Regions from separate parts of the Nocardioides sp. NPDC101246 genome, predicted to be linked through region 1. Evidence: riboswitches for the same ligand, from Rfam matches in the RefSeq annotation. Region 1 holds a riboswitch; the other holds the start of a gene.
What was found. A riboswitch is a leader RNA that binds a small molecule or an ion and turns the genes downstream of it on or off. The one in region 1 is predicted to bind S-adenosylmethionine.
Positions count from the first base shown of each region.

Region 2: another riboswitch for S-adenosylmethionine. It lies ahead of ACIRON_RS12950 (aminotransferase class V-fold PLP-dependent enzyme); the one in region 1 lies ahead of thrC (threonine synthase).

Region 1 is NZ_JBIWNX010000013.1:19,279-27,010, forward strand. It holds gene ACIRON_RS22330 (AMP-binding protein) at 1-10, shown strand, start outside; gene ACIRON_RS22335 (AMP-binding protein) at 86-1,714, shown strand; gene ACIRON_RS22340 (SGNH/GDSL hydrolase family protein) at 1,733-2,626, opposite strand; gene thrC (threonine synthase) at 2,760-4,031, opposite strand; SAM riboswitch class I at 4,043-4,181, opposite strand; gene ACIRON_RS22350 (GlxA family transcriptional regulator) at 4,262-5,173, opposite strand; gene ACIRON_RS22355 (isochorismatase family protein) at 5,170-5,721, opposite strand; gene lon (endopeptidase La) at 5,790-7,732, opposite strand, start outside.
Region 2 is NZ_JBIWNX010000006.1:166,859-174,590, forward strand. It holds gene ACIRON_RS12945 (biotin/lipoate A/B protein ligase family protein) at 1-127, opposite strand, end outside; gene ACIRON_RS12950 (aminotransferase class V-fold PLP-dependent enzyme) at 306-1,625, opposite strand; SAM riboswitch class IV at 1,671-1,784, opposite strand; gene ACIRON_RS12955 (transglycosylase domain-containing protein) at 1,858-4,341, opposite strand; gene katG (catalase/peroxidase HPI) at 4,460-6,610, opposite strand; gene ACIRON_RS12965 (Fur family transcriptional regulator) at 6,707-7,132, opposite strand; gene ACIRON_RS12970 (MFS transporter) at 7,164-7,732, opposite strand, start outside.

The sequences.
Region 1 (7,732 bases):
GCGTAGGTGACGACCGGCTGATCCGACGTACGGTTCGGTTGCCGTACGGCCCTACCCCTGGAAAGCCTACGTCTCTGTGTCCGCCGTGATCCCCCTCACACTGCCCGACATCCTGGAGGCGATGGCCGATGCGATCCCTGATCGCACGGCTGTCGTCACCACCGACCGCGCCTACTCCTACGCCGAGATCGACGAGCGTGCCACGCGCCTGGCCAACCACCTGCTGAGCGTCGGCCTCGAGCCTGGTGCCCAGGTCGCCGTCCACGCGACCAACCGGATCGAGTGGGTCGACGCGCTCTACGGATGCCTCAAGGCCCGCACGATCCCGGTCAACATCAACCACGCCTACCGGCGCGACGAGCTCGCCCGGACGTACGCCGCCACCGACTGCGTCGCGGCCATCGTCTCCCCCGAGTTCACCGACGACCTCGACGAGCTCGACCTGAAGCTGGACCACCGGGTCGTCCTCGGCCCCGACTACGACGCCAAGGTCGCCGCGGCGTCCAAGGAGCGGCCGACCGTCGGACGTACGCCCGGTGACTGGCACATCATCTTCACCACCGGCACCACGGGCACCCCGAAGGGTGCGGTCTGGCGCCAGGAGGACCTGATCTGGGCCGCGCTGAACACGGTCCGCCGCAACGCGCCGATCCCGTCGGTCGAGGGCCTCGCCGCCGAGGCGGCCGCTCGCGACTCGGGTGTCGTCCTGCTCGCCGGCGGTCCGCTGCTGCACGGGCAGAGCCAGCTACTGCTCCTGCGGGCGCTGGTCGCCGGTGGCACCGCGGTGCTCGACACCTCGCCCACCTTCTCCGCCGAGGCGTTCCTCGACCTCGCCGAGCAGGCCGGCGCGACCGCGATCACGCTGCTGGGCGACGCCCAGGCGCGGCCGGTCGCGGCGGCGCGGCTGGTCGGCAAGAAACGCTGGCCGCTGCGCTCGCTCGCCGGTGTCTCCAACACCGCGGCGCCGCTCTCCGAGAACGTCCTCGGGGTCCTGCGCAACGCGTTCGCCCGCCGGGTCATCGTCGACTCCTACGGCACGCTGGAGACCGGCGTCACCGGCTCCCGCGCCGACGACGGCTCCCCGCTCGCGCCCGGCGAGGCACGGTTCATGGTCGGCCCGGAGGTGGAGGTCTTCAACCCCGACCTCACCCCGGCGGCTCCCGGCGTCGAGGGCCTGCTGGCCCGCTCCGGCCCCTCGGCCCTCGGCTACTACAAGGACAACGCCCGCTCGGCCACCGCGATCAAGCTGATCGACAACCGGCGCTGGACCTTCCCCGGCGACCTCGCCCGTCGCGAGCACGACGGCTCGATCACACTGCTCGGCAGGGCCGCCACGCTCGTACGCACCGGTGACCTCGAGATCCACCCCGAGACCATCGAGGGCGTGCTCCTCGCCCACGGCGACGTCGTCGACGCCGCAGTCTTCGGCATGCCTCACCCGCGCTGGGGCCAGCAGGTAGCGGCGCTGGTGCAGCTGGCTCCGTCGTCGGCGACGACCGCCGCCGACCTGCGCAAGCACTCCCGCGACCTACTCGGGGAGTCGCACGAGCCCAAGCTCGTCCTGCTCGTCGACGCGGTGCCGCGTACGCCTGCGGGGACCGTCGACTACCGCGCCGCCACCGGCCTCACCGCCGACATGCTCAGCACCGGCGGGCTCGGTAGTGGCGGGAGGGGCCCGGACGAGGACGACGCCGAGGCCGAGACCGGCGCGTAGGCCGCACCGAGGGGCGCCTCAGCTCTCGCTGGGGCGCCCCTCGGTGACGTCCACGGCCTCGGGCAGGTGGTGGCCGAACGGGACCCGCTCGACCTGCCCCAGCGCGGCGAGGACGGAGGGCAGCATCGCCTTCGCGGTGCGCTTGTAGCCCATCGCGCTGGGATGGAAGTGGTCGATCGCGAACATCTCGTCGGGGTTCGTGATGAAGAACGGGCCGACGACCTCGGAGAGCGAGACGACGTGGGCGCCCTTGGCCAGCGCGGTCTCCCGCTGCCCGTCTGCCAGCTGCTTGGCGATCCTGCGCCCGAGCGAGCGCAGCGGCTGCGGCAGCGGTCGGACCGCACCGACGTCGGGGCAGGTCCCGACCACCACCTCGGCGCCGCGTTCCCGCAGGGCGTCGATGACCTCTCCCAGCACCCGGGTGGAATCCTTCTGCGGTACCCGGTGGGTGACGTCGTTGCCGCCGACGATGACCACCGCGACGTCGGGTCGGTAGGTCTCAGGCAGCGACTCGAGCTGGGCGGGAACCATCGAGGTCTCCGCCCCGACCACCGCGGCCGTACGCAGCCGCACCGGCCGCTGCAGGGCCTTCGCCGTTCCCTTGGCCAGCCGTGCGCCGAGGGTGCCACCCCTGGTCTCCGCACCGAGTCCGGCGGCGATCGAGTCGCCGAGGACGAGGAGCTCCACCGGCGTACCGCTGTAGGTCTTCTTGTAGACCTTGTCGGCGTAGATCGCCTCCTCGCCGAGCGGCTTGCCGATCACGTCGCGCGCGTGCGCCGCCTGTCTCTTCAGCAACGTCACGAACCCGGCACCTGCGGCTGCCCCCACCACACCGACTGCGCCGGCGACTCCCGCGGTGGCGGCGACCATGCCGAGCCACCTGGCCTCTTCACTCGTCTTCGCGCTGCTCACATTCCTTATCTGTAGCGCACGTAGGTGAACGCGGGGTTCCTTCATCACGGTATGCAGGTCAAGGGCCACATCTCCTGCGGAGCTCCGCAGGGGATGTGAGCCTTCGTCTGCATACCTTGCCGAAGGAACAGCCCTAAGCCTGGGAGAGCCCGGCGTCCTCGAAGGCGTCGTAGTTGGGGGCGATGGTGGCGCGGGGGCCGACGATGCCGCTGATCGCGTCGAGCGTCTTGAGGCCGTGGCCGGTGTTGATGATCACCGTCTCCAGGCTCGGGTCGAGGGCGCCGGTCTCGACGAGCTTCTTGGTGACCGCGAGGGTGGTGCCGCCGGCGGTCTCGGTGAAGATGCCCTCGGTGCGGGCCAGGAGCACGATCGCGGCGCGGATCTCGTCATCGGTGACCTCCTCGACGGCGCCGCCGGAGGAGCGGGTGGCGTCGAGGACGTAGATGCCGTCGGCGGGGTTGCCGATGGCCAGCGACTTGGCGATCGTGTCGGGCTTGACCGGGCGGATGGCGTCGACGCCGGCCTTGAACGCGGTCGCGACCGGGTTGCATCCGGTCGCCTGGGCGCCGAAGATCCGGTAGGGCTTCTCCTCGACCAGACCGAGCTTGATCAGCTCCTTGAAGGCCTTGTCGACCTTGGTCAGCTGGGATCCGGAGGCCACCGGGATGACGATCTGGTCGGGCAGGCGCCAGCCGAGCTGCTCGGCGATCTCGTAGCCGAGGGTCTTGGAGCCCTCGGCGTAGAAGGGACGTACGTTGACGTTCACGAACGCCCAGCCGTCCTCTTCCGCGGCGATCTCCTGGGCGAGCTTGTTGACGTCGTCGTAGTTGCCGTCGACGGCGATCAGGTTGTCGGTGAAGACGGCGGAGTTGACCTGCTTGGGCTGCTCGAGGTTGCTCGGGATGAAGACCGCGGTCGGGATGCCGGCCCGCGCGCCCGCCGCCGCCACCGCGTTGGCCAGGTTGCCGGTGCTCGGGCAGGCGAAGACCTTGGCGTCGAGCTCGCGGGCGGCACTCAGCGCGCAGGCGACCACGCGGTCCTTGAAGGAGTTGGTCGGGTTGGTCGAGTCGTCCTTCACCCAGATCTTCTCGATGCCGAGCTCCTTGGCGAGGTTCTTCGCGTCCAGGAGCCGGGTGAAGCCGGGCTCGGTGTTGGGGCTCTGCTCGATGTCGTCGGGCACCGGCAGCAGCGCCTTGTAGCGCCAGATGTTGCGGGGTCCGTCCTCGATCTCCTCGCGGGTCACGGCCGGGAAGTCATAGGCCACCTCCAGTGGCCCGAAACACTCCGGACAGGCGTAATGCGGTCCGAGCTCGACCTGGTTGCCGCACTCCCGGCACGACAGGGCCGAGGCGTTGCCGAACGCACCCTCGCGCAGGGCCTTCTTCTCCGTGGTCACAGCGCTCATGAGAAACCTCCTCCTCATCTTCCCCGATCACGTCTCTCGCGCCGGGCCGGAATTAGCACCTGCTCCGCTACCCGCCCTGGCATGGGAGGAGGCTCGCGGTCGGTTGCCGGGACTTCACTGGGCCGTTCCCTCAGTCCCTCTCGATGAGCAGTAGCGATCGTACGGCAGGTATCAACCGCCAAACACACCCGGGTTCCACTCCGCGGACCATGCGTCCACGATATGGACAGTCAGCGGGCACGGAGACGCCGCAGCATGCGGGCGTCATCGAACCCCACCGCACGGGCGGCCGTCTCCATGGTGGTGCCCGCGGCGAGCAGGTGGTCGGCGCGCTCGCGGCGAAGAGCCTGCTGGTAGCGGAGCGGCGTGAGACCCGTCGCGCTCACGAAGGCGCGGGTCAGGGTGCGCTCGCTCACGCCCGCCCCCTCGGCGAGGCCGGCGAGCGGGAGCGGCTCGGCGAACCGGGCGTCGATGACGTCCTGCACGTGGTGGACGGTGTCGTCGAGATGGTTCCGGTGGCGCAGCAGGACGCTCTCCTGCGGCTGGTCGCCGTTGCGCCGCGCGTAGACGACCATGTCGCGGGCCACCCGGGCCGCCAGCGCCGGTCCGTGGCGCATCGCGAGGAGATGAAGGCTCAGGTCGATGCCGCTGGCGATACCGGCCGAAGTCACGATCCGGTCATCGCTGGTGAAGAGTACGTCGCGCACCACCCGGGCCATCGGATAGCGCCGGGACAGCGCGTCCTGGAGGTCGTGATGGGTGGTACAGCGGCGTCCGTCGAGGAGACCTGCCTGGCCAAGGGCGTCAGCGCCGGCGCAGACGCTCGCCACCTCGCCCCCGGCCGCATGGTGGGCGCGCAGCCGCTCGGCGGTCTCGCGGCTGAGCCGGGGCCCGGCGACGAGGTCGTACGCCGCCCGCCAGCCCGGCACCAGGAGCAGGTCGCCGGGGTCGAGATCGGGCCACTCGCCGCGGGCCGCTAGAGGCAGCCCCTGTGCCGAGAGCACCTCCCCCGGCTCGGCACCCGCGACGTAGACGAGGTCGTAGGGGTGCCCCAGGTTGCCCGCGGTGTGGAAGGCCTGTGCCGGCCCGGCGAGGTCGAGCAGATGTACGCCGGGCAGCAGCACGAACACGACGGCGCTCATGCCACAGATGCTGTCACGGCCTCCAAGTCGGCGATGGTCGTGATCTCGGCGAACCGGCCGCTGAGCACGAGTTTCGTACGCTCGACGACCTCTTCGGCCGACAGCCCGCCCAGCGGCTCGGTGGTGACCGCGTCGGCGACATAGGTGACCCGGTAGCCGAGGTCGGACCCGACCCGGGCGGTGGTCTCGACGCACTGCTCGGCGCGGATCCCGGACACCAGGAGCTCGGTGATCCCGTGCTCGGTCAGGATCTGCTGCAGGTTGGTCGTGGTGAAGGCATTGTGGGAGGTCTTGCGGACCTCGACCTCGCCCGGCTTCGGGCCACTGAGCCCGTCGAGGTAGCGCACGTGACCGGTGGCCGGGTCGAAGGCGTTGCCGCTGCCGGGCTCGGTGTGCAGCACCCAGACGACCAGGTCGCCCGCGGCGCGCGCGAGGCTCAACAGCCTCTCGGCCCGCTCGGCGATGTCGGGGTGAAGGGTCTGCTCCCACTTGTCCAGCTGACGGAAGGATTCCTGGATGTCGATGACGAGAAGGGCTCGGTTGCTCATGTGTCCAGTGTGCGAGCTGCCCGCTCGATGCACGAGGCATCAAGCGGGCAGCAACCGGAACGATCCGGTCAGGCAGCGACCACAGGGGTCTCGTTGGTGGCCTCCCCCTCGGCGGGAGCCAGGGCGCCGCGTACGACATCCCGGACATCGCTGACCAGGTTGATCTTCAGCGCCTGCTTCACCTCATCGGGCACCTCGTCCAGGTCGGGCTCGTTGCGCTGCGGCACGAAGACCTCGGTCAGACCGGCTCGCTGAGCGGCGAGCAGCTTCTGCTTGAGGCCACCGATGGGCAGCACCCGGCCGGAGAGCGAGACCTCACCGGTCATCCCGACCTCGCCGCGCACCGGGCGACCGGTTGCGAGCGAGGTGAGCGCGGTGACCATGGTGATGCCGGCGCTCGGACCGTCCTTGGGCACCGCACCGGCCGGCACGTGGACGTGCAGCGAGCGGTCCAGCACCGCCGGGTCCACACCCAGCTCGGCCGCGTGCGAGCGGACGAAGGAGAGCGCGATCTGCGCGGACTCCTTCATCACCTCGCCGAGCTGGCCGGTGATGTTCAGGCCGGTCTGCCCGTCGGCCGCGGACGCCTCGATGAAGAGGACGTCCCCGCCCAGGCCGGTGACGGCCAGTCCGGTGGCGACACCCAGGACCGACGTACGCTCTGCCGACTCCGGCGTGAACCGTGGCCGTCCGACGAGGTCCTTGAGGTTGTCCAGGTCGACATCGACGTGCTCGGTCCCGGTGGCCAAACGTGTCGCCGCCTTGCGCAGCGCCTTGGCGAGGAGCCGCTCGAGCTGGCGTACACCCGCCTCGCGGGTGTAGTTGGCGGCCAGCTCACGCAGGGCGTCGTCGGAGACCGTGACCTCCTCCGCTGTCACCGCGGCGCGCTCGAGCTGCCGAGGCAGCAGGAAGTCGCGGGCGATGGCGACCTTGTCGTCCTCGGTGTAGCCGTCGATCGTGACCAGCTCCATCCGGTCCAGCAGTGCGCTCGGGATCTGCTCCACGACGTTGGCCGTCGCGATGAACAGGACGTCGGAGAGGTCCAGGTCGAGCTCGAGGTAGTGGTCGCGGAAGGTGTGGTTCTGCGCCGGGTCGAGCACCTCCAGCAGCGCCGCGGCAGGATCGCCCCGGTAGTCGGAGCCGACCTTGTCGACCTCGTCGAGGAGCACGACCGGGTTCATCGAACCGGCCTCCTTGATGGCCCGCACGATCCGGCCCGGGAGCGCGCCGACGTAGGTGCGCCGGTGGCCGCGGATCTCGGCCTCGTCGCGGACGCCGCCCAGCGCGACCCGGACGAACTTCCGCCCGAGCGAACGCGCGACGGACTCACCCAGCGAGGTCTTGCCGACTCCCGGCGGACCGGCGAGCAGCACCACGGCGCCCGAGCCACGGCCACCGATGACCTGCAGGCCGCGCTCGGCACGTCGGGTCCGCACCGCCAGGTACTCCACGATCCGGTCCTTGACCTCCTCGAGGCCGTGGTGGTCGGCGTCGAGGACCTCGCGAGCCGCGGTCACGTCGGTCGAGTCCTCCGTGACCACGCCCCACGGCAGCTCCAGCACCGTGTCCAGCCAGGTCCGGATCCACGCGGTCTCCGGGTTCTGCTCGGAACCACGCTCGAGCTTGTCGACCTCGCGCAGCGCGGCCTCGCGTACGGCTTCGGGCAGGTCGGCTGCCTCGACCCGGGCCCGGTAGTCGTCGGACCCCTCGGGCTCGCCTTCGCCGAGCTCCTTGCGGATCGCGGCGAGCTGCTGGCGCAGCAGGAACTCCCGCTGCGTCTTCTCCATGCCCTCGCGTACGTCCTCGGCGATCTTGTCGGTGACCTCGGACTCCGCGATGTTGTCCTTGGCCCAGGCGATCACCTTCTCCAGCCGCTCCTCGACCGAGGGCGTCTCCAGCAGCTCACGCTTGGCCTCGTCGTCGAGGTAGGGCGCGTAGCCGGCGGTGTCGGCGATCTCGGACGGCTCGGTGAGCCGGTTGACCTGGTCGATGACCGGCCAGGCCTCGCGTC
Region 2 (7,732 bases), on a different contig from region 1:
CGTCGGGTTCCAGGAAGAAGTCGCCCGAGAGGACCACATCGTCGATCGTGTCAGCGGAGACCGTCGCGTCGACGACGACCAGCTTGCCGCCGCGTACCTTCCGCTCGCCATGCACTCGTTCGCTCACATCTTCTCAACACCGTGAACGCGACGATTCATCCCGCCGAGACGTCGCTCCCGTCGGCCGAGACGTCACTCCCGTCGATCGAGACGTCACTCCCGTCGATCGAGACGTCACTCGCTGCCCACTCGGCCGACGCAGCTGACGCCTCGGCCGACCTACCTGACGCCTCGGCAGGGTTGCTTCAGACGGCGGCGCCGCAGGAGCCGGCGGTGTCGGCCAGACGGGTCAGTCCGGCAGGGCCGACGAGCAGGCGGGGGTCCTCGGCCAGCGTCCAGGCTCCGTCGGTGAGGACGTAGTCGCCCCGGACGTGACCGGCGAGCAGGGACCGTACGCCGGCCACCAGCCGGTCCACGTCGGCGAGCGAGGTGCCGATGCCGATGCTCGCGCGGACCGCGCCGGCGGTGAGCCCGAGGCGCTTGAGGAGCGGCTGGGCGCAGAAGCGGCCATCGCGTACGCCCAGGCCGTGCTCGGCGGAGAGGTAGGCCGCGACGTGGCCGGGCTCGATGCCGTCGACCGTGAAGGTGACGACCCCGACCGGCTCGTCGGAGTCGGGCCACAACCGGATCACCTCGACTCCGTCGAGCGCGGACAGGCCGGCCACGAGGCGCCCCCTCAGTGATGCCTCGTGGCGGTCCAGGTCGGCGGCCGCGAGACCGCCGAGAGTCGTACATGCCGCGGCCAGCGCGGCGGCGCCGATGACGTTGGGCGAGCCGCCCTCGTGGCGCGCGGGCGCGGGCTGCCACGTGGTCTCGCCCACCTCGACGTCGTCGACCGCCCCTCCCCCGGCGAGGTAGGGAGTGCCGACGTCGAGCCAGTCGCGACGCCCGACCAGGGCGCCGGCGCCGTAGGGCGCGTAGAGCTTGTGGCCGGAGAAGGCGACGTAGTCGGCACCGGTCGCGGCCAGCGAGAAGTGCCGGTGGGCCAGCAGCTGGGCACCGTCGACGAGGACCCGGGCACCGTGGGCGTGGGCCAGGGTGACGATCTCGCCGACCGGCAGCGCCTCGCCGGTGACGTTGGAGGCACCGGTGATCGCGACCAGGGCGAAGCTGTCGCGGGCCAGCTCGCCGGCGAGGGCGTCGATGGTGCCGGCGAGGGTGTCCCTGCCCGCGACCACGGTGACGCCGGCACCGACACGGCGCCACGGGAGCAGGTTGGCGTGGTGCTCGATGTCGAGGACGAGCACCCGGCCCGGTACGCAGCCCGCCAGCAGGTTCACCGCGTCGGTGGTGTTGCGGGTGATGACGGTGACGTCGTCCTCGCGCGCTCCGACGTAGGCGCCGATGGTCGCGCGCGACTCCTCGTAGAGCGCGGTCGAGACCTGGGACAGGTAGCCGGCGCCACGGTGGACCGAGGCGTACCAGGGCAGGACCTCGGCCACCCGGTCGGCCACGCTCTGCAGCGCCGGCGCCGACGCGGCCACATCGAGGTTGGCGTACGTCGTGGTCGTTCCGTCCAGCAGCGGGACCTGAGTCTTCGAGCCGACGAGAGGAAGCAGGGACATGGGGGCACCCTTCGGGGTCATGGCTCCCCCAGGGCTGCCCGGCGAAGCACGCGCTTGCCCGCGCCACCTCGGCGAGGGCCTGGTCGTCACCCGGAGCACCCCACCGCGTGGGAGGGTTGCCCGCCAGCAAGCCGGGGCTTAGCGCTGGCAGTCGTGACCTTCGCGAAGATCCTGCCCGAGACCGGACGCGCCCACCAACTCGTCATCTCGATCGGTGGGCACGCGTCTCAGATCACGGACGCCCCTCCCAGGGGTTTCCGTTGCCGTTGCCGTTCCCGTTGTCGCAGGTGCCGAAGAACTCCGAGACCGGGTCGCACTCCTCGCCGTCGTCCTCCTCCGGCGGTGCGGGCGGAGCCGGCGGAGCCGGCGGAGCGATCAGCTCCTCCTCGTGGCCGGACTCGGGATCCTGGCCGTCGACGTAGACGGGTTCGGGGAAGTTCTCGACCTCCTTGCCCTCCATGGCGTCCGCCATGATGGCCGCCCAGGTCTCGGTGGGATAGTCCGCGCCGAAGTAGGAGGGCATCCAGCCGCCGTCGAGCTTCCCCTCGCCGTTGCCGCGCGAGTAGCGCACGGCGGTGGCGATCTGCGGGGTGAACCCGACGAACCAGGACGAGCAGACGTACTGCGCGGTGGTGCAGGTGCCGGTGCCGGTCTTGCCGGCCACCGGCCGGCCGATGCTCTGCGCCTTCTGGCCGGAGCCGCTCTGCACCACGCCCTGCATCGCGTACGTCACGTCGGCGGCGACGTCCTCGGAGATCGCGTGGCGGGCGTTCTTGCGGCCGTTCCAGCTGTAGAGGACGTTGCCGGCGCGGTCGCGGACCTTCTTCACCACGTGCACGTCGTGGCGGTAGCCGCCGTCGGCGATCGTGGCGTAGGCGTTGGCCATGTTGATGGGGCTGACGTTGGCACGGCCGAGGGCGATCCGGTCGTCGGTCTTGTGGTCGAAGTCGGTGGTGGTGCTGGGGATCCCGGGGAACTTCGGGTTCGCCTTCGCCGGCGCGACCCCCGCGGCGACCGCGGTGTCGTAGATCGCCTTGCGGCCCTCCTCGGGGCCACCCATCGACTCGGTCATGTCGATGTAGGCCGTGTTCACCGACTGCTCCATCGCCTTGAGCATGGTGATGTGCTGGCCGTAGTCCATCCCGTCCGCGATCCCGGCCTGCTCACCCTCATTGACGACCTCCTGCCCGGTGTAGGTCGTGAACGGCGAGTCACCCGCCCAGGTCGACTTCAGCGAGTAGCCCTTCGAGATCGCCGCGGCGGTGGCGAAGGCCTTCATCGTCGACCCGGCGTGACCGCCGGTCGCGGCCCAGTTGTGCTGGCTGTCGAGGTAGTCCTGGCCACCGTAGAAGCCGAGCAGCGCACCGGACCCGACGTCGACCGAGGCGGTCGCCACGTGCAGGGCGTTCTTCTGGTCCGGGTCGCCCTTGACGTACGCCTTCCGGTTCTTCGGCTTCACGGTCTTGGCCGCCGAGGCCGACGCCTTCATCACCTTCGTCGACAGGGTGGAGGTGATCCGCAGACCACCGCTGTCGATCTCCTCCTCGGTGAACAGCGGCTTGCCGTCGGCGCCCTTCAGGCCGAGCAACTCGGCCTTGATCATGGTGAGCGCGTGGCCACGCTGGCCGCCGAGCCGGCTCGGCACGGTCTTCGTGGGGAACTTCGGCAGCTTCTCCTTCACCTTGTCGGCGTCGGCCTGCTTCAGGTAGCCGAGGTCGACCATGCCGGAGAGGACGTACTGGTAGCGGCCGAGCAGCTTCTCCTCACCGCGGAAGGTGCTGCTGGCCGGGTCGAAGCCGGCCGGGTTGTTGAGGATCGCCGCCAGCGCCGCGGTCTCCTGCAGGGAGAGGTCCTTGGTGGGCTTCGCGAAGTAGGCCTTCGCGGCCGCCTCGATGCCGTAGGCGCCGCGGTTGAAGTAGATCGTGTTGAGATAGTCGGTGAGGATCTGGTCCTTGCTCTTCTGCCGGGTCAGCTTCAGGGCGATGACCGCTTCCTTCAGCTTGCGCGAGTAGGAGTACTCGGAGCTGAGGTAGTAGTTCTTGACGTACTGCTGGGTGATCGTGGACGCACCGCCGGAGGTGCCCTCGGTGGTGTTGGTGAAGGCGGTCCGGACGATGCCCTTGAGGTCGACGCCGCTGTTCTCGTAGAACGTACGGTCCTCCGCGGCGACCACGGCGTGCTTGACCAGATCGGGGATCTCGTCGGAGTCGAGCTTGATCCGGTTCTGGTCACCATCTTGGTAGCGGCCGAGCTCGGTCTTGGCGTTGCTGTAGTAGACGAAGGACGACTCGACCTCGAAGGCGGCGTTCGGGTCCGGCACCGCGATCCGGTTGTAGGACACGATGGCCGCGACCGAGCCGATCAAGGCGATGGCCAAGAACCCGACCAGCACCACCTTCGCCGTGACCTTCCCCCAGCGGCGCCAGGTCGTGGCCGGTGGACGGCCGCCAGCACTCCTGGATCCGGTGCTCCCGGATCCGGCGCTCCGGTTGGCCCACTTCTCGGCCGCCCAGGCCTTGGCCGGCTCGAGCTTGGCGAGCCAGTCGCGGGCCACGGACGGCTTGGGATCCGCCCGACGCGCACCCGGTCGGCTGGGCACCGCGCGAGGCGGCTCGGGCATGATCCGAGGAGCCTGCGCGGCAGGCGGCGGAGGCGGTCGCCAGGACGGCGGCGGACCGGTCGGACCCTTCGGAGGCTCGGCGCTCCGGTGTTCCATTGCTCCACCTGACCTAGGCGACTGATTGCGGCGGCCGTTGATCCTACCCGGGTGGGTATGACAACGGAGGCCGACCCCTGGGGGAGCCGGCCTCCGTGTCAGGCGTACGGCCTTCAGATCACTTCTTCAGGTCGAAGCGGTCGTTGTCCATGACCTTGACCCATGCCTTGACGAAGTCGTTGACGAACTTCTCCTTGGCGTCGTCGGCACCGTAGACCTCCGCCAGAGCGCGGAGCTCGGAGTTGGCACCGAAGACCAGGTCGACGCGCGAACCGGTCCAGCCGTTGGAGCTGGTGTAGGTCGCCTCGTCGGCGGACGGGGTCCACTGCTGGTCGTAGTCGAGCAGGTTGACGAAGAAGTCGTTCGTCAGCACGCCCGGGGTCTTGGTGAAGACACCGAGGTCGGAGCCGTCCCAGTTGTTGCCGAGCACACGCAGACCGCCGACCAGGACCGTCGCCTCGGGGGCCGAGAGGCCGAGGAGGCTGGCGCGGTCGAGGAACAGGAACTCGGTCGGGAGGTTGAGGAACCCGGAGTCGTAGTTGCGGAAGCCGTCGGCGACCGGCTCGAGCCAGGCGAAGTTCTCGGCGTCGGTCTGCTCCTGGGTCGCGTCGACGCGGCCGGCGGAGAACGGGACCGTCACGTTCTGGCCCGCGGCCTTGGCGGCCAGCTCGATGCCCACGCCACCGGCGAGGACGAGCACGTCGGCGAAGGAGACACCGGTCGCGGCCGCGATCTCCTCGAACTTCGCGAGGACCGGCTCGAGCTCCTCGGGCTGGTTGACCTTCCACGAGACCTGCGGCTCGAGACGGATACGGCCGCCGTTGGCGCCACCGCGGTGGTCGGAGGTACGGTGCGTGGCCGCCGCCTTCCAGGCGGTCGAGACCAGCTGCTGCACGCTCAGACCGGACTCGGCGATCGCCGCCTTGGCAGCCGCGATCGCGGCCTCGTCGGTCGCGCCGCCCTCGGCCGGGAGCGGGTCCTGCCAGGGCAGGTCCTCGGCCGGGACCTCGGGGCCGACGTAGCGGCTCTTCGGACCCATGTCGCGGTGGGTCAGCTTGAACCAGGCACGGGCGTAGGCGTCGGAGAAGGCCTCCTGGTCGTCCTTGAACCGGCGGGAGATCTCGTCGAACTCCGGGTCCACGCGCAGCGCCAGGTCGGAGGTGAGCATGCGCGGCTCGCGCTTCCCCTCACCGTGCGCCTCGGGGACCATGTCGGAGCCCGCACCGTTCTTCGGACGCCACTGCTTGGCGCCGGCCGGCGACTCGAACAGCTCCCACTCGTAGGCGTAGAGGATGTGGAAGAACTCGTTGTCCCAACGGGTCGGGTGGTAGGTCCAGGTGACCTCGAGGCCCGAGGTGAGCGCGTCCGCGCCGGCACCGGTGCCGTGGCCGTTCTTCCAGCCCAGGCCCTGGTTCTCCAGCGGCGCGCCCTCGGGGTCAGCGCCCAGCATGTCGTCCGGGTGTGCACCGTGGGTCTTGCCGAAGGTGTGACCACCGGCGATCAGGGCGACGGTCTCCTCGGAGTTCATCCCCATCCGGCGGAAGGTCTCCTTGATGTCGACCGCGGAGGACATCGGGTCGCTGTTGCCGTTCGGGCCCTCGGGGTTGACATAGATCAGACCCATCTGGACCGCGGCGAGGGGGGCCTGGAGGTCCCGGTCACCGGTGTAGCGCTCGTCGTCGAGCCAGACCTTCTCCGGACCCCAGTAGATGTCGTCGTCGGACTCCCAGACGTCGGCGCGACCGCCGGAGAAGCCGAAGGTCTTGAAGCCGCCCTCCTCCATGCCCACGTTGCCGGCCAGGACCATCAGGTCGGCCCAGGAGAGGTTCTTGCCGTACTTCTTCTTGACCGGCCACAGCAGGCGGCGGGCCTTGTCGAGGGAGACGTTGTCGGGCCAGGAGTTGAGCGGCGCGAAGCGCTGCTGGCCACGGCCGGCGCCACCGCGACCGTCGTGGCTGCGGTAGGTGCCGGCGGCGTGCCACGCCATCCGGATGAAGAGCCCGGCGTAGCTACCGAAGTCAGCCGGCCACCAGTCCTTGGAGTCGGTCATGACCGCGGCGATGTCCGCCTTGACGGCAGGCAGGTCCAGGGACTCGAAAGCCTTCGCGTAGTCGAAGTCCTCGCCCATCGGGTCGCTCACAGGGGCGTCCTTGGCGAGAATCTTCAGGTTGAGCTTGTTCGGCCACCACTCCTGGTTGGCACTGCCGGCGGTGGGGTGAACGCGGCCTGCGTTCATCACCGGGCACTTGCTCACGGCCTCTTCAGACATGAGATTCCTATCCGTTTCTGATCGGACTGGCTGCTGCCAGACGCTGTGATTCACATGTGTTGCGCCGGCCGACGACGAGCTCGGCCGGCTCGGGCTCTACCTCTGGGACAGGCTGCAGTCCGCGCAGGTGCCCCAGTAGATGACCTCGGCCTCGTCGACCGTGAAGCCGTTGTCATCAGATGCCGTCAGGCAGGGCGCATGGCCGACGGCGCAGTCGACGTCGGCGATGGCCCCGCAGGAGCGGCAGACCACGTGGTGGTGGTTGTCCCCGACCCGGGTCTCATAACGAGCCACCGAGCCGGACGGCTGGATGCGGCGTACGATCCCGGCCGCCGAGAGGGCGGCGAGGGAGTCGTAGACGGCTTGGTGGGAGACATCCGGAAGCCGCTCGCGCACCGCGCCGAGGATGGTCTCGGTGTCGGCGTGCGCGTTCTCGGTGACGGCTCCCAGAACGGCCACTCGCGGACGAGTGACGCGCAGGGAGGCACCTCTCAGCAGCTGTTCGTAGTCGGCGTGCCCCACAACCCTGAGCCTACGCGAGATCTTGAATGAGTCAAGAAACGGAGGGAGATTCTTTTCCTTCGTACGTCGCCGCCGGCCGGGTCGCGAAGCGGCCGGCCATCAGCGGGATCAGGACCGAGATCGCCAGCGGGATGACGAACATCGAGCGCTCGCCGAAGACCTCGGCGACGGCGGCGATCAGGGAGGCGGCGGCGAGGTAGCCGGCGTAGTTGGCGAGGTTGACCCGGGCGATCGCGTCCTCGGCGTTGTCCGGGGAGATGTGGGCCGCGGCGACGAAGGACTGCGGCGGGACCATCGCCAGGCTGCCGCCGAGGACGGCGAAGCCGACGGCCGCGACGCTCCAGTGCGGGGCGACGACGATCAGCACCAGGGCGCCGACGCCGACGATGCCGCCCGTCCGGATCACCCGCTCAGGACCGAAGCGGGCGACGAGGCGGTCGCCGGGGAGACGTACGGCCAGGAGCACCAGCTGGTAGGCGGCATAGATCGCCGGCGCGACCGCTGCCGCGGCACCGAGTCCGTCGACGACGTAGATCCCGCCCCAGGCGGAGGCCGCCGAGTCGATGAACCACATCGCGAACGTCGGCACCGCGACCAGGA